One region of the Brochothrix thermosphacta DSM 20171 genome, then DNA from elsewhere that is predicted to be linked to it. Evidence: a T-box and tRNA genes for the amino acid it is inferred to sense, from the RefSeq annotation. Region 1 holds a T-box; the other holds one or more tRNA genes.
What was found. The T-box of region 1 lies ahead of tyrS (tyrosine--tRNA ligase). A T-box ahead of a tRNA ligase gene usually reads a tRNA of that ligase, here a tRNA-Tyr.

Region 1 (8,773 bases):
CCTCGCAGCAAGTCTGATTACCGTTCTTTTCATCACTGTGATATGCATTAATTTACCCTATCATAGACCTTTGTTAGATCGCCTCAATCCGACACTGTGTGAAACAACAAGTTATGCTAAAGTACCAATGGATGTCACCAACTACAATAAGATTTTGGCATATGAAAGAGATGGAAAGCCAGTTAAGTATACGTTTAATTTTGCTGCTATCGACCAAAAAAAGTCCTTTGTTAAAATTTATCATCGTGGACTATACATCATAAAAATTGCCTATGTCCCTTTTAAAAACTTACCAAAAAGAGTTCAAAAAAAGTTAACAGAAGCTAATGTAAACTCTAGTTAATAAAAGTTGACATTCCTAGAACTGGATGTCATACTATAGCAAAAAGCGGTGAAAAAATGTTAGCGATTTATGATGATAAGCAACACGATAAACGAGTAGCTCTTGATGATGGTTGTGAGCGATATACTTGGTCTGAATTACGTGAACAAGTAGCAAAATCTGCACAAGGACTACGAAATCTTCAAACTTCAGGCACTGTGATGATTGAAATGACAAATACTGCTGAAGCACTCATCCAATTGATGAGTGCTTTTCAGGCAGGATGGGATGTTTGTCCCTTTTCTAGTAAAGCGAAACACTCGCAAGTCCAACGTTTAGTTGACACGTTACAGCCGCAGTTAATGATAGCAATACAAGGAAATCATACTATTCCAGTCTACACGCAGGCTGAATGGCGAGAGCGTTACAATTTGTTAAAACCTTATGTGAAACATCAGAGCACCAGTCATTTTGTTGGAACAACTTCTGGTACAACAGGTCTTCCGAAAATATTGTATCGTACAATTAAATCATGGCAAGCAAGTAGTGAGGCATTAGCTGATGCTTATCATAATGAGAAGGTTCAAACAGTGATTATCCCAGGTAAATTAGAACAGGGGCATTTTTTAATGGGAGCGATTGATGGTCTGTGTCGTGGTTTATCTATCCGCTTATTGTCACGTTATCACCCACAGGCTTTACGTCAGCTTATTGAGGGAACGCAAGACCCACTCGTCTACATTGTGCCGACAATGATGCAACATTTAGCAGAATTACCGACGAACACCAGTGGTTTTTGGTTATGTGGGGGTGATCACTGTCAAACGTATTGGCAAGAACGCTTAAAAACAGCCGCGCCCCGTATGCGTTTATGGCGTTATTATGGTTCAATGGAAACAAGTTTTATTAGTTTAGCTCGTGATACAGATGCACCTGATAGTGTAGGTTTTCCGATGTTAGGTGTAAACATTACATTGACGACAGAACAGAAAATTAGCGTGCGTAGCAATCAACTGTTTTCTGGTTATGATAGTAAGGAACAACACATTAATCAGTGGGAAACGAGTGATTATGGATATTTGTCTGAAGCAGGTGAATTAACGGTAATTGGGAGAGATACTAATCGTATCCAATTTGGTGCGTTAACAGTACAAGCGGAAGTCGTTGAAGCGGTTTTACAACAAACAGAGAATTTAGATGAAGTTGTGGTCATCGGACAAAACGATGCCTATTGGGGCGAAATTGTTGTTGCGTATTACACAGGACGAGCAACGAAAAAAACATTACGACAATTGTGTCGACATCAGCTTAAGGCACATGAACGCCCACGATTATTTGTACATGTAGCTGAATTACCACATACGATAACTGGCAAAATTGATCGTCAAAAAATGAAAGAGGAGGGTATCCATGAACCGAGTAGTCATTGTTGAAGTCAGTCGAACGGCGATTGGTAAACAAGGCGGTATTCATCGTAATTTAGATGAGCGGATGTTAATCACCCCCTTGCTGCAAAAGCATGTTGCTAAATTAGCACAGGTAGATGAGGTGATTTTAGGTAATATTGTGGGGCACGGGGGAAATGTTGCCCGTTTTTCAGCATTAAATGCAGGCCTGAATTGCCCTGGCTTAACGATTGATACCCAATGTATTGCAGGGCTCACTGCGTTGAAAGTGGGAATGAGTTACATTCAATCTGGCCTCGCCGACTCGTTATTAATTGGTGGGACAGAATCACTCTCAACATCGCCTTATCCAACACGCGCACAATTTTCACCAGAAGAAATAGGGGATCCTGATATGATAGAAACGGCAATACTTCAACAAAAACGTTCTGCAATGAAGCCAGACTTAATCACAGCTAAAACAAGGATGAGTTATGAACGGGCATTGGCAAGTCTTGTTCACAAAAAAACTATTTACAATAATGAAACAGATGAATTTTTAGAGCGTGCTGATTTAAAAGTGTTAGAAAGAGTATTAGCTAAACAGACAAATAGCGTGAATCCAGCTACAAGTAGCAGGTTTTCGGATGGTGCAGCTTTATTGACAGTTGTTTCTGAAAATTTTGCATTAGAGCATGATCTTCAACCAGTGTTAGAAGTTGTTGCAACAGCGACAACGGCTGTTTCACCCTATGATGTACCGGTTGCAGCAATAACAGCCACTCAAAGGCTCTTAGAAGAAAATAACCTACAAGCGAAGGACATTGACCGATTCGACATCGTTGAAGCGTATGCGACTAAAATAGTCGCTTTTCAAGAGGTTTTAGGGGTGAGTGACAGTCAATTGAATCCTGATGGAGGTGCTTTAGCCTATGGTCATCCTTACGCTGCTTCTGGAATTATATCAGTTGCGCATATCTTTAATACTTTTATAGCGGAAAAAAATATTGAACAAGCTGTTGTTGCTGCCGCAGGGGCAGGTGGAATAGGGCAAGCATTTCTTTTGAAACGCTATCATTGAAAAGAGTAAATTCCAAACCAATCGCGTGAATTTCATCATTATCTGTGGTATCTTTGAGAGAGTAATAAAACAAAAATAGATTCAAGGGGGAAAACAGATCATGACTTATACATTACCAGAATTACCTTACGAATATTCGGCTCTAGAGCCACACATTGATGCGAAAACAATGGAAATCCACCATTCTAAACACCATCAAACATATGTAACAAACGTTAACAAAGCTTTGGAAGGACATGCTGATTTAGCATCAAAATCAATTGAAGAATTGGTAGCAGATTTAGCAAGCGTTCCTGAAGATATCAAAGCTGCTGTACGTAACAGTGGTGGCGGACATGCCAATCACTCATTCTTCTGGACTTCAATTTCACCAAACGGTGGGGGAAAACCAGTTGGCGAATTAGCTGAAGCAATCGATGCTAAATTCGGTTCATTCGAAGCCTTCCAAGAAAAATTCACAGCAGCTGCAACTGGCCGCTTTGGTTCTGGTTGGGCATGGTTAGTATTATCAAACGGTGAGCTTGAAATTACTTCTACAGCTAACCAAGATTCTCCATTAACAGATGGTAAAACACCTGTCATTGGTATTGATGTTTGGGAACATGCTTATTACCTTAACTACCAAAACCGTCGTCCTGAATACATCAAAGCGTTTTACAACGTTGTTGATTGGTCAAAAGCAAACGAAGTATTTAACGCAGCAAAATAAAGAATAAGATAAAGTGTTGGTGGCTAATTGCTACCAACGCTTTTTTTACGTTTTAAAAAGGTTAGAACCGTATTTAGGATATTAACATTGACAAATGGGTTGTTACCCACTAGTATTGTATTTAACAACTTCATGAATATATGCAAAGAAGGAACGAAGTAAATCCCTTATCACTAGTTGAGAGAGCTTGTGGTCGCTGCGAACAAGTCTATATAAGGTGATTGAATTACACTCTGGAGCATTTGTACAGCAATGTACAACGGGTCATACCGTTAACTATACAAGCAGTAACCTTTTGGGGTTATTAAAATAGGGTGGTACCACGGTGAATATCGTCCCTTCGTTTCTTATAGAAGCGGAGGGGCTTTTTTGTGTCTATGAAGAAAAAAAGGAGATGGAAAAAAATGAATATTATTGAAGAATTAGAATGGCGCGATGCGATATACCAACAAACAGATGCAGCTGGTTTGAAAGAATTAACTGAAAAAGAAAGCATTTCATTGTATTGTGGTATGGATCCAACAGGAGATAGCATGCATATCGGGCATTTAATCCCATTTATGATTTTACGACGTTTCCAACTCGCAGGACATCGTCCAATTTTCTTAATGGGCGGCGCTACAGGATCAATTGGTGATCCAAGTGGTAAAGCAGAAGAGCGTCAATTACAATCGATGGAACAAATTAATCAAAATGTGGAATCATTACGTGCCCAATTAGAAAAATTATTTGATTTTTCAGGTGAAAATGGTGCGATTTTAGTTAATAACTATGATTGGACGAAGTCTTTAAGCGTGTTGGATTTCTTGCGTGATATCGGTAAACGTTTCAACGTGAACACAATGTTAAGCAAAGACATTGTCGCAAATCGTTTAGAAACAGGGATTTCATTTACAGAGTTTAGCTACCAAATATTACAAGCAATGGATTACAATCATCTATACGAACACAACAACTGTCGTTTACAAATTGGTGGAAGTGACCAATGGGGTAATATTACGGCTGGTCTTGAATTGATTCGTAAAGAGCATGGCGATAAATCGAAAGCCTTTGGTTTAACAATTCCATTAATGCTGAAGTCGGATGGAACCAAATTTGGTAAAACAGCTGGTGGTGCAATTTGGTTAAACCCAGAAAAAACAACACCGTATGAATTTTATCAATTTTGGTTAAATACAGATGACCGTGATGTCGTTAAATACTTGAAATACTTCACGTTTTTGGATGAAGCAACGATTACAGCATTGTCTGAAAAAGTAGCAACTGAACCACATCTACGTGCAGCACAAAAAACATTAGCAAGTGAAATGACAACTTTCGTTCATAGTCAAGCGGCGTTAGATCAAGCAATCAAAATATCAGCAGCGTTATTTAGTGGTGATATTAAAGGCCTAACAGCAGATGAAATTGAAGTTGGTTTTAAAGATGTGCCATCGTTTGAAGGTGATAAAAACAGCGAATTAAATATCGTTGATTGGCTTGTAGCCTTGAAAATTGAACCAAGTAAACGTCAAGCGCGTGAAGACGTAACAAATGGTGCAATTTACATCAATGGTGAGCGTCAACAAGATACAACAGCAATCATTGCTGCAGAAGACCGTATTGGTGATCGTTTTACACTTGTACGTAAAGGTAAGAAAAAATACCATCTTGTTACTTATAAATAAGTGCAAAAAAAACAGAATCGATATAATCGATTCTGTTTTTTATTTAATTTTTGTTGCGGCGTCTCAACATTACGAGTGATGAGGCGATCACTGCGATACCTAAAAGTGGCAACAATGGCGATTGCTTATCACCTGTTTTAGGTAGTAACGATGCGTTATTTTTTGTAGTTTCTGCGATGGTTGATGTTGGTACTATCGTTTGAGATGAATCAGCGGTGTTTTCATCGAATACCTCATACTCAACGTAGCTAAATTCTTCTTTTTCGTGTAGAAGGATAAACTCTTCTGAGTCATCACCAGAGTCAATTTTCTCTTGTTGCTCATTTGTTTGATCAGGAAGAGTTGGTTCAGGTAGAGTCGGTGATATTAACTCGGAAACAAGCTGGAAGCCATTAATCACCGTATGTACTTCGCCTTCTGGACTCGTTTCAGTGAAGGTTGCAAAATAACTCCCATCATCCAGACCTTTTAATAGCTCAACCAAATTGGAGATTTCAGAACCACTACCACTATATAGAACGTTACCTTCGATGTCGAGTATTTCCCATGTTAAGGTTGAATCTTCAATTGTTTGTGTCCCTGTAATTTTTTCTGGGTTGATATTTTTATCGATTGTAAGGGTCGCTTCTGGGTGTCTGACAGTAAAAACGTCATGAGAACTGTGCGTTTCGTCTTCTGGACTAATTTCTGTAAATGTAACGGTATAGTCGCCAGCTAATAATGCTAAGAGTTCTTTTTCTGGCACCTCAGAACCGATACCACTCATAACTTCTGCCCCATTTTTATCAGTAATAACCCATGTTAACTCTGATTCAGTCATTGTTTGTGTTCCTGTAATGTTATTAGGATTAAAAGGCTTGTTAACAGTTGTTGTTGTTTCAGGATGGCGAACAATAAAGTCACCAGTAGACGTATGCATTTCACCTTCAGGACTCTTTTCTGCAAATGTCACATGATAACTCCCCGGTTTTAGCTGTGCTAAAAAGTCAGTAGGGATATCAGAACCAGTACCAGATTTTATAATCGCACCTTGTGCATCAGTGAGAATCCATACTAATTCGGAATCTGATATTGTTTGTGTCCCCGTAATTTTATCAGGATTGAATGGTTTATTAACCGTTGTCGTCGTCTCAGGGTGGCGAATTGTAAATTCACCTTGTGAACTGTGAGTCTCATTTTCAGGACTCATTTCAGTGTATGTAACGACATAAGTCCCAATTGCTAATTTGTCTAATAAACTAGTAGGGACGTCAGTTCCAGAGCCTGATTCAATAAGTTTCCCACTCTCATCTTTCAATACCCATGTTAAAACAGATTCAGCAATTGTTTGTGTCCCTTTAATAGAATGGGGATTAAATGGGCAATCAATAGTCGTTGTTGTTTCGGGATGACGTACTAAAAATTTATCAGTTGATACATGTGTTTCGCCTTCAGGGCTTGTTTCCGTAAACGTTGCTTCATATTTTCCGCCCGCTAATGATGCTAACTGCTTTTCAGAAATAATTGGACCGTTCCCTGATAATACAACGGCACCTGCCTCATTGAGTAATTGCCAAGTTAGGGTTGAGTCCGCAATTTTTTTTGTTCCCGTCACTTTTTCGGGATTGATTGGCTTATCAATTGAAATAGTTGTTTCGGGGTGTCTAATTTTGAAAGAACCTTCAGAAACACTTGTTTCATTTTCAGGACTATGTTCAGTGAAGAAAACACTATAACTGCCGTCCCCTAAAGCGTTGGTTTGTTCAACGGGTACAGTATTACCTGTGCCATTAATCAGAACAGTGCCACTACTATCTTTTACTTCCCAAGTTAAAGTTGATTCAGTGATTTTTTTTGTTCCAGTAATTGATGTGGGATTATATGTACCAACAACACTAGTCGTTGATTCAGGATGACGAATTAAAAATGAATCTGTCGTTGTATCTAGTACAGGATTCCCATATTTAGAAATTAAAGTGGCCGTTGTTTCAACAGTATAAACACCTTCTGGTAATTGGTTGAGGGTTGCTTGTGATACAGCAGCAGAGGACTCCGTTGCCACAACATTTCCAGCTTCATCTATTATTTTCCAAATGTTGCTAGCCGTTGTTTTATCAGAGCCAACAGTGATAGTAGATGGATTGATTTTATCAAAAGTGCCAGTAATATCGATTGTAGCAGCGACACGTTCAATATTCATTTTCACACGACCCGTATCGAATAATGAGCCGAATTCATCGATGACGTATGAGCGTAAGGATAAAACATATTCACCATCTGGGTAAGTGGTAGCATCAGAAAAATCAATTGTTCCACCATAAGGGATTTGGATTTCACCTTGTCCAAGATTAGCTGGTCCAGATACAATTTCATAAGTTAATTTATCTTTATAAGGATCATAAGGATAGTCGACTGTTAATTGTGTCGTTAAATCAAAATTACGATAAAGTGCATCAGCTCCACTATCAAAACCGTTAAGATTATGAATAGAAAAGAGTTTAATGTCGTAAGGTGAGATTTTTTTTGTCTCGTTTTTCTCAGCATGTTTCTCGGTATTAGTTGATACAGGTTGTATATCTTTAGTCGTTTTTAAGTTCTCATCATTGGCAGACGCTAATGTAGCAGGTAACGAAGCCAACAGTGTTGAGACAGCTATTAAGCCGTAACTCATTTTTTTATTCATTTTTGTAAATCCTCCTAATTAATAATATAACAGCGAAAATCCGTAAATTTTGACAGTCTTTATACTAATTATGCAGGATAGATATCTCAAGTGTGAGTCCATTATTTGTTTTATTTTATTAAAAAAATGAGTAGCACTTAGTTAAATTAAACGATAGGTAGTTGGTATAATGTTTAGCTATTATCTAAACGGGTATAATATCTATGTAACAGGTCACCAGAAAATCGAAAGGAGTGATAACAATGATGAGACGAAACATTAGTCAGCGTCACATGTTATTTCAACTGACGATGGTGCGTGCACCGGAACGAACGGATAACACATAAAGCCATTGCGAGTCCATCCGGGACGCCCATTCAGAATGTAAGACAAACATGTGCAAAGATTGTAAAAGGTCTACAAGCAATATGCAGTTAAACATTAAGAAGGGTAAGAAAAAACGCGAAAGTCGTGAAGATAATCGTTGTTAAACCAGATGTATTAGTGTTTTGTTTAAAGAACAGCAAGGCAATTGGAAAAGTTTAAAATTAACAACCAAGTAACTGTTAGACGCGTGATTCGATAGTGCAACGTGGAAAACTAGTATGTACCGTTAATTTAAGCAAGTGAAAAAAACTGCGGAACAGAAGATTTGAAACAAAAGTACAAAATAGTGAACGATTACGTGTAGTGTATCTGAAATATAATGAGTGTTACCGTAGGTAAACAACTTGTACAAGTTGCGGAGTGAAATGAGAGAGTGTGCTAAAATGGCACTCTCTTTTTTGTATCTTTACGATGTGATATACTGATTGTACAGTTTTGCGCGTAAAAATATATATTAGGGGTGGGAATTATACTTAGGGATATTGTTGTACTGAAAGATTATTATAGCGACCAATTAGAGCATTTGGATTTAACTAAGAGAGGCATCAATCTCATAATGAGCGATGTTCCTGAAATATTTG
Region 2 (8,773 bases), 310 kb from region 1:
TATTTCTTACTTCTCAATATCTTCAAATATGCGTTTTGGAAATCAAGGTGACCAAATAAATAAATTGAAATTCAAGCAAACATTTATTGGCTTTCTAAAATCTATTTTCACTGGTAAAATTAAATAGAAAAAGGATAAACAAAGGCTCTATAATTTATAGTATTGGTGACGAAATATGTCGCTAACACTATAAATTATAGAGCCTTTTTAATCAGTTATACAAGAGAATGGACACTTTGTGGTCACTCAAAACAGTTTTAAACAAAAAAAAGAACCCTCTCACACTCCGAAAAGCGTTGGGGTTCTAAGTATACCGGCGGCCGGGGTCGAACCGGCACGACCTTGCGGTCACAGGATTTTGAGTCCAGCGCGTCTGCCAATTCCGCCACGCCGGCATATACTTATTATAATTATAATGGAGGCGGTAACCGGATTTGAACCGGTGGTGAAGGTTTTGCAGACCTCTGCCTTACCACTTGGCTATACCGCCACAAAATAAAAAGCGAAAGACGAGATTCGAACTCGCGACCCCCACCTTGGCAAGGTGATGTTCTACCACTGAACTACTTTCGCAAAATAATTAATTTAATTAACTGGGGTGGCAGGGATCGAACCTACGCATGATGGAATCAAAATCCATTGCCTTACCGCTTGGCTACACCCCAAGGATATTATCTATATAAAAAAGGCGGATGATGGGGATCGAACCCACGCATGCCTGAACCACAATCAGGTGTGTTAACCACTTCACCACAACCGCCATAATAGTAATAATAGTTTAAATGTAAAAAAATGGCAGGGGCAGTAGGAATCGAACCCACATCAAAGGTTTTGGAGACCTCTATTCTACCGTTAAACTATGCCCCTATCAAAAAATATATAAATAAAAAATGGTGGAGGAGAGTGGATTCGAACCACTGAACCCTAAGGAACGGATTTACAGTCCGTCGCGTTTAGCCACTTCGCTACTCCTCCATATAGATGTTGCAATGGCTCAGGACAGAGTCGAACTGCCGACACACGGAGCTTCAATCCGTTGCTCTACCAACTGAGCTACTGAGCCATAAAACTAACGGTCTGGACGGGACTCGAACCCGCGACCTCCTGCGTGACAGGCAGGCATTCTAACCAGCTGAACTACCAGACCAAAAACTTGTTTGCAAGCTAACTTGCAATTGCGGGAGCTGGATTTGAACCAACGACCTTCGGGTTATGAGCCCGACGAGCTACCAGACTGCTCCATCCCGCGATAATATTAATAAAAATGGTGGGGGCTGACGGGCTCGAACCGCCGACCCTCTGCTTGTAAGGCAGATGCTCTCCCAGCTGAGCTAAGCCCCCTGACTTTCAATGTTGCTACTTATAATAGTATAAGCAATGACCCGTACGGGATTCGAACCCGTGATACCGCCGTGAAAGGGCGGTGTCTTAACCGCTTGACCAACGGGCCTTAAGACATAATGTTATATTCGGAGTGTCTAGTACGGAGAGTAAGGGATTTGAACCCTTGAGACAGTTTACACTGCCTACACGGTTTCCAACCGTGCTCCTTCGGCCACTCGGACAACTCTCCATATTAACTCCGCAAGTAGGGCTCGAACCTACGACAACACGATTAACAGTCGTGTGCTCTACCAACTGAGCTATTGCGGATAATCAGCTTGGCAACGTCCTACTCTCACAGGGGGAAACCCCCAACTACCATCGGCGCTAAAGAGCTTAACTACTGTGTTCGGGATGGGAACAGGTGTATCCTCTTTGCTATCGTCACCAAACGTTTTTTTGAATTTTATCTAAGCTTCGTTTTTCGTTGTTGTCTTCTTCATCTCAATTGTCACATACCCTAAGTATGTTCCTCAATCGATTCATAAACGCCTAGAATAACTCGCTTTTACAAAATTCATATTAACAGATACATTACCTGTTAATTGCTTGGATAATATGAAATTATCAAGAGAATTTGCACTCTCAAAACTGAATACTTATTGATATAGAAAGAATTTGCGACAACCAATCGTCATTTTCGCTTTTTTAAAAATTAATAAGGTTAAGTCCTCGACCTATTAGTATTCGTCCGCTCCATACATTGCTGTACTTCCACTCCGAACCTATCAACCTGATCGTCTCTCAGGGGTCTTACTCACATAAAGTGATGGGAAATCTCATCTCGAGGGGGGCTTCACGCTTAGATGCTTTCAGCGTTTATCCCTTCCACACATAGCTACCCAGCGATGCTCCTGGCGGAACAACTGGTACACCAGCGGTGTGTCCATCCCGGTCCTCTCGTACTAAGGACAGCTCCTCTCAAATTTCCTGCGCCCGCGACGGATAGGGACCGAACTGTCTCACGACGTTCTGAACCCAGCTCGCGTACCGCTTTAATGGGCGAACAGCCCAACCCTTGGGACCGACTACAGCCCCAGGATGCGATGAGCCGACATCGAGGTGCCAAACCTCCCCGTCGATGTGGACTCTTGGGGGAGATAAGCCTGTTATCCCCGGGGTAGCTTTTATCCGTTGAGCGATGGCCCTTCCATGCGGAACCACCGGATCACTAAGCCCGACTTTCGTCCCTGTTCGACTTGTAGGTCTCACAGTCAAGCTCCCTTGTGCCTTTACACTCTGCGAATGATTTCCAACCATTCTGAGGGAACCTTTGGGCGCCTCCGTTACTCTTTAGGAGGCGACCGCCCCAGTCAAACTGCCCATCTGACACTGTCTCCCACCCCGATAAGGGGTGCGGGTTAGAATGGTCATGTCACAAGGGTAGTATCCCACCAACGCCTCCTCCGAAGCTAGCGCTCCGGAATCTAAGGCTCCTACCTATCCTGTACAAGTGACACAAACATTCAATATCAGATTGCAGTAAAGCTCCACGGGGTCTTTCCGTCCTGTCGCGGGTAACCTGCATCTTCACAGGTACTATAATTTCACCGAGTCTCTTGTTGAGACAGTGCCCAAATCGTTACACCTTTCGTGCGGGTCGGAACTTACCCGACAAGGAATTTCGCTACCTTAGGACCGTTATAGTTACGGCCGCCGTTTACTGGGGCTTCAATTCGCACCTTCGCTTGCGCTAAGCACTCCTCTTAACCTTCCAGCACCGGGCAGGTGTCAGCCCATATACGTCATCTTACGATTTTGCATAGACCTGTGTTTTTGGTAAACAGTCGCTTGGGCCTATTCACTGCGGCTCTCTCAGGCTTTCACCTTAATAGAGCACCCCTTCTCCCGAAGTTACGGGGTCATTTTGCCGAGTTCCTTAACAAGAGTTCTCTCGCTCACCTTAGGATTCTCTCCTCATCTACCTGTGTCGGATTGCGGTACGGGCAGTCATTAACTAACTAGAGGCTTTTCTTGGCAGTGTGGAATCAGAACCTACGGCACTAGGTGCCACCACATCACAACTCAGCTTACACGGAAAGCGGATTTGCCTACTTCCCTGCCTAATTGCTTGTACATGCATATCCATCAGCATGCGTTCGTATCCTCCTGCGTCCCCCCATCGCTCAAACATTAATGACTGGTACAGAAATATCAATCTGTTGTCCATCGCCTACGCCTATCGGCCTCAGCTTAGGTCCCGACTAACCCTGGGCGGACGAGCCTTCCCCAGGAAACCTTAGATATTCGGTGGACGGGATTCTCACCCGTCTTTCGCTACTCATACCGGCATTCTCACTTCTAAGCACTCCACCAGTCCTCTCGGTCTGACTTCACTGTCCTTAGAACGCTCTCCTACCACGGACATCTTAGATGTCCATCCACAGTTTCGGTAATACGTTTAGCCCCGGTACATTTTCGGCGCGGTGTCACTCGACTAGTGAGCTATTACGCACTCTTTAAATGGTGGCTGCTTCTGAGCCAACATCCTAGTTGTCTAAGCAATACTACATCCTTTTCCACTTAACGTATATTTAGGGACCTTAACTGGTGGTCTGGGCTGTTTCCCTCTCGACAATGGATCTTATCACTCACTGTCTGACTCCCGAGTATAAGTCGATGGCATTCGGAGTTTATCTGAATTCAGTAACCCTAGATGGGCCCCTAGTTCAAACAGTGCTCTACCTCCATGACTCTCAACCTCGAGGCTAGCCCTAAAGCTATTTCGGAGAGAACCAGCTATCTCCAGGTTCGATTGGAATTTCTCCGCTACCCACACCTCATCCCCGCAATTTTCAACTTACGTGGGTTCGGACCTCCAGTAAGTTTTACCTTACCTTCATCCTGGACATGGGTAGATCACCTGGTTTCGGGTCTACGCCTACTAACTAATTCGCCCTATTCAGACTCGCTTTCGCTGCGGCTCCGTCTTATCAACTTAACCTTGCTAGTAAACGTAACTCGCCGGTTCATTCTACAAAAGGCACGCTATCACCCATTAACGGGCTTTAACTACTTGTAGGCACACGGTTTCAGGAACTATTTCACTCCCCTTCCGGGGTTCTTTTCACCTTTCCCTCACGGTACTGGTACACTATCGGTCACTAGGGAGTATTTAGCCTTACGGGATGGTCCCCGTGGATTCCGACGGGATTTCTCGTGTCCCGCCGTACTCAGGATCCACTCTGGAGAGAAACGCTTTTCGTTTACGGGACTGTTACCCTCTTTGGTTAACCTTTCCAGGTTACTCAACTAAACGTTTCTTTTGTAACTCCGTGTAGAGTGTCCTACAACCCCAAAGAGCAAGCTCTTTGGTTTGGGCTGTTTCCGTTTCGCTCGCCGCTACTTAGGAAATCGATTTTTCTTTCTCTTCCTGCAGGTAATAAGATGTTTCAGTTCCCTGCGTCTGCCGTCAACAACCTATGTATTCAGTTGAAGACACTATGCGATCAAGCATAGTAGGTTTCCCCATTCGGAAATCTCTGGATCAAAGCTTACGTACAGCTCCCCAAAGCATATCGGTGTTAGTCCCGTCCTTCATCGGCTCCTAGTGCCAAGGCATTCACCGTGCGCCCTTTCTAACTTAACCTTCAGACTTACTTCTTTTCCTATCTCTCTTTGTCAGAATTGCGCGCTCTCAGACATGTACCGAAGTACAATTACTTACGAGTGCTCGTTCTTCCTCGATTGATAAAAAAACAACTTCGTCTTTACCTTGCCTCCGAAGAGGCAAAGTTCGACATGATGAACACATGTCTGGTTGATCGTGCGATACGATCTGATGATTATAAATCACCTAAAATGAGTCTCGGTTGTTACTTGGTCTTTCTATTTAATATCAATTAGTATTCAGTTTTCAAAGAACAAATTTAAAATTGGTGGAGCCTAGCGGGATCGAACCGCTGACCTCCTGCGTGCAAGGCAGGCGCTCTCCCAGCTGAGCTAAGGCCCCGTTTAAGGGTATGTAATTTAATGGTGGGCCTAAATGGACTCGAACCATCGACCTCACGCTTATCAGGCGTGCGCTCTAACCAGCTGAGCTATAGGCCCTTTGGAGAAGATTGACTTCTCAAAACTAAATGAACGCTAGACATAACATATAACAATTAATTTGTAACATTATCACATCCGAAGATGTGTTCCTATTCCTTAGAAAGGAGGTGATCCAGCCGCACCTTCCGATACGGCTACCTTGTTACGACTTCACCCCAATTATCTATCCCACCTTAGACGGCTAGCTCCCGAAGGTTACCAAACCGGCTTTGGGTGTTACAAACTCTCGTGGTGTGACGGGCGGTGTGTACAAGGCCCGGGAACGTATTCACCGTAGCATGCTGATCTACGATTACTAGCGATTCCGGCTTCATGCAGGCGAGTTGCAGCCTGCAATCCGAACTGAGAATAATTTTATGGGATTGGCTCCACCTCGCGGCTTCGCGACCCTTTGTATTATCCATTGTAGCACGTGTGTAGCCCAGGTCATAAGGGGCATGATGATTTGACGTCATCCCCACCTTCCTCCGGCTTACACCGGCAGTCACTTTAGAGTGCCCAACTAAATGCTGGCAACTAAAATCAAGGGTTGCGCTCGTTGCGGGACTTAACCCAACATCTCACGACACGAGCTGACGACAACCATGCACCACCTGTCACTTTGTCCCCGAAGGGAAAGTTCTGTCTCCAGAATGGTCAAAGGATGTCAAGACCTGGTAAGGTTCTTCGCGTTGCTTCGAATTAAACCACATGCTCCACCGCTTGTGCGGGCCCCCGTCAATTCCTTTGAGTTTCAACCTTGCGGTCGTACTCCCCAGGCGGAGTGCTTAATGCGTTAACTGCAGCACTAAGGGGCGGAAACCCCCTAACACTTAGCACTCATCGTTTACGGCGTGGACTACCAGGGTATCTAATCCTGTTTGCTCCCCACGCTTTCGCGCCTCAGCGTCAGTAACAGACCAGAGAGCCGCCTTCGCCACTGGTGTTCCTCCAAATATCTACGCATTTCACCGCTACACTTGGAATTCCACTCTCCTCTTCTGTCCTCAAGTCTCCCAGTTTCCAATGACCCTCCCCGGTTGAGCCGGGGGCTTTCACATCAGACTTAAGAGACCGCCTGCGCGCGCTTTACGCCCAATAATTCCGGACAACGCTTGCCACCTACGTATTACCGCGGCTGCTGGCACGTAGTTAGCCGTGGCTTTCTGGTTAGATACCGTCAAGGGGTGAACAGTTACTCTCACCCATGTTCTTCTCTAACAACAGAGCTTTACGACCCGAAGGCCTTCTTCGCTCACGCGGCGTTGCTCGGTCAGACTTTCGTCCATTGCCGAAGATTCCCTACTGCTGCCTCCCGTAGGAGTTTGGGCCGTGTCTCAGTCCCAATGTGGCCGATCACCCTCTCAGGTCGGCTATGGATCGTCGCCTTGGTAAGCCATTACCTTACCAACTAGCTAATCCAGCGCGGGTCCATCTCACAGTGACAGCCGAAACCGTCTTTCACTTGAACATCTTATGATGTTCAGCACATTCGGTATTAGCATCGATTTCTCGATGTTATCCCCAGCTGTGAGGCAGGTTACCCACGTGTTACTCACCCGTCCGCCACTAACTTCAAAAGAGCAAGCTCTTTATCCGTTCGTTCGACTTGCATGTATTAGGCACGCCGCCAGCGTTCGTCCTGAGCCAGGATCAAACTCTCGTTAAAAAGTGATAGTGTTTAAACCATCAAATGATCCTTAACTAGTTCGCTAGCTAAAAATTTGTTACTTGTTTGCGTTACGAAATTAATTGGTTAAACTCCGAAGAGTTTAAGCATATAATATGTCTTTTCGTTCATTCAGTTTTCAAAGGTCAATCGCTGTCAAACTCTCGCTGACAACTTCTTAATACTATCACGTTGTGTGCTCTGTGTCAACATTATTTTAAATAATGTTTAGCAGGTGTTTCGCTTGCTATAAGCGTCTCTCACTCAACAAATACTATCATATCAGCTACGCATTTATATGTCAACAGTTTTTCTTAATAAAAAACTTTTTCTCATAAGAAACATTTAAACCGCTTCTAGATAGTGCATATGTTTTTGCGAACTGTTTACTTAGTATATATGATAACCAATACTTTTGGCAACATTTTTATGTGTATTAAATCAAAAAAAAGATAAAACCGCTCAGGGATATAGTCCCCAAGCGGTTTAGCTAATATTTATTTATCTAAGCGGGCTTCTAGTTCAGCTTTTTCTGCTTCAAAACCAGGTTTTCCTAAAAGCGCAAACATATTTTTCTTGTACGCTTCAACACCTGGTTGATCAAATGGGTTAACTCCTAATAAGTAACCAGAAAGACCAACTGCTTTTTCAAAGAAGTAAATCAAGTATCCTAAAGAAAATTCATCTAATTTAGGGATTTCTACTACAAAGTTAGGAACATCACCATCAGTATGTGCTAACAAAGTACCTTGGAAAGCTTTTTCATTTACATAATCAACTGTTTTACCAGCAAGGAAGTTCAAACCATCAAGATTTTTTTCATCAGATGGAATATCAATATCAAAGCGTGGTTCTGCAACTTTAACAACTGTTTCCATAAGAATACGACGACCTTCTTGAACATATTGACCTAAAGAGTGTAAATCTGTTGAGTAATTTGCTGACGAAGGATAGATACCTTTTTGATCTTTACCTTCACTTTCGCCAAACAATTGTTTCCACCATTCGTTAAAGTATTGCAAGCTTGGTTCATAGTTGATTAACATCTCAACAGTTTTACCTTTGCTGTACAAAACATTACGCGCTACTGCATATTGGTAAGCAATGTTTTCAGAGATTTTCGGACTACGTAAGTCTTCACTTGCTTGACGTGCACCTGCTAAGATAGCATCCGTATCGATTCCAGCTGCTGCAATTGGTAAAAGACCTACTGCTGTTAACACTGAGAATCGGCCACCGATATCATCTGGTACAACAAACGTTTCGTAACCTTCGTTATCAGATTCTGTTTTCAATGCACCTTTTGCTTTATCTGTTGTAGCATAAATACGTGATTTTGCTTCTTCTTTACCATATTTTTCTACTAACAAGTTTTTCAACACGCGGAACGCTAATGCTGGTTCTGTTGTTGTACCTGATTTTGAAATGATGTTAACCGAGAAATCTTTATCTTTAACAAATTCGATTAGATCATGTAAATAGGTAGAGCTAATGCTGTTACCTGCAAAGAATACTTGTGGAGCTTTTCGAACTTCTTTGCTGTCGACGTTGTTAAATGAGCTTTTAATAAATTCAATAGCTGCACGTGCTCCTAAATAAGAACCACCGATACCGACTACGATTAATACTTCTGAATCGCTTTGGATTTTTTTGCTAGCTGCTTGAATACGAGCATATTCTTCTTTATCG

Region 2: it encodes a tRNA-Tyr, which carries the amino acid that the T-box ahead of tyrS (tyrosine--tRNA ligase) is inferred to sense. The anticodon was not compared.

What each region holds. Positions count from the first base shown of each region.
Region 1 covers NZ_CP145608.1:693,144-701,916, forward strand. Annotated here, with positions in the region: gene V6S17_RS12655 (YxeA family protein) at 1-343, shown strand, start outside; gene V6S17_RS03550 (AMP-binding protein) at 400-1,755, shown strand; gene V6S17_RS03555 (hypothetical protein) at 1,733-2,788, shown strand; gene V6S17_RS03560 (superoxide dismutase) at 2,889-3,497, shown strand; T-box leader at 3,634-3,840, shown strand; gene tyrS (tyrosine--tRNA ligase) at 3,902-5,164, shown strand; gene V6S17_RS03570 (LPXTG cell wall anchor domain-containing protein) at 5,208-7,826, opposite strand; gene V6S17_RS03575 (hydroxyethylthiazole kinase) at 8,653-8,773, shown strand, end outside.
Region 2 covers NZ_CP145608.1:378,639-387,411, reverse strand. Annotated here, with positions in the region: gene V6S17_RS02075 (hypothetical protein) at 1-127, shown strand, start outside; tRNA gene V6S17_RS02070 (tRNA-Leu) at 312-395, opposite strand; tRNA gene V6S17_RS02065 (tRNA-Cys) at 417-490, opposite strand; tRNA gene V6S17_RS02060 (tRNA-Gly) at 502-573, opposite strand; tRNA gene V6S17_RS02055 (tRNA-Gln) at 594-665, opposite strand; tRNA gene V6S17_RS02050 (tRNA-His) at 688-760, opposite strand; tRNA gene V6S17_RS02045 (tRNA-Trp) at 794-867, opposite strand; tRNA gene V6S17_RS02040 (tRNA-Tyr) at 892-975, opposite strand; tRNA gene V6S17_RS02035 (tRNA-Phe) at 991-1,063, opposite strand; tRNA gene V6S17_RS02030 (tRNA-Asp) at 1,074-1,147, opposite strand; tRNA gene V6S17_RS02025 (tRNA-Met) at 1,176-1,249, opposite strand; tRNA gene V6S17_RS02020 (tRNA-Val) at 1,266-1,341, opposite strand; tRNA gene V6S17_RS02015 (tRNA-Glu) at 1,379-1,450, opposite strand; tRNA gene V6S17_RS02010 (tRNA-Ser) at 1,485-1,573, opposite strand; tRNA gene V6S17_RS02005 (tRNA-Asn) at 1,581-1,653, opposite strand; rRNA gene rrf (5S ribosomal RNA) at 1,660-1,775, opposite strand; rRNA gene V6S17_RS01995 (23S ribosomal RNA) at 2,044-4,972, opposite strand; tRNA gene V6S17_RS01990 (tRNA-Ala) at 5,260-5,335, opposite strand; tRNA gene V6S17_RS01985 (tRNA-Ile) at 5,357-5,433, opposite strand; rRNA gene V6S17_RS01980 (16S ribosomal RNA) at 5,537-7,084, opposite strand; gene V6S17_RS01975 (glucose-6-phosphate isomerase) at 7,582-8,773, opposite strand, start outside.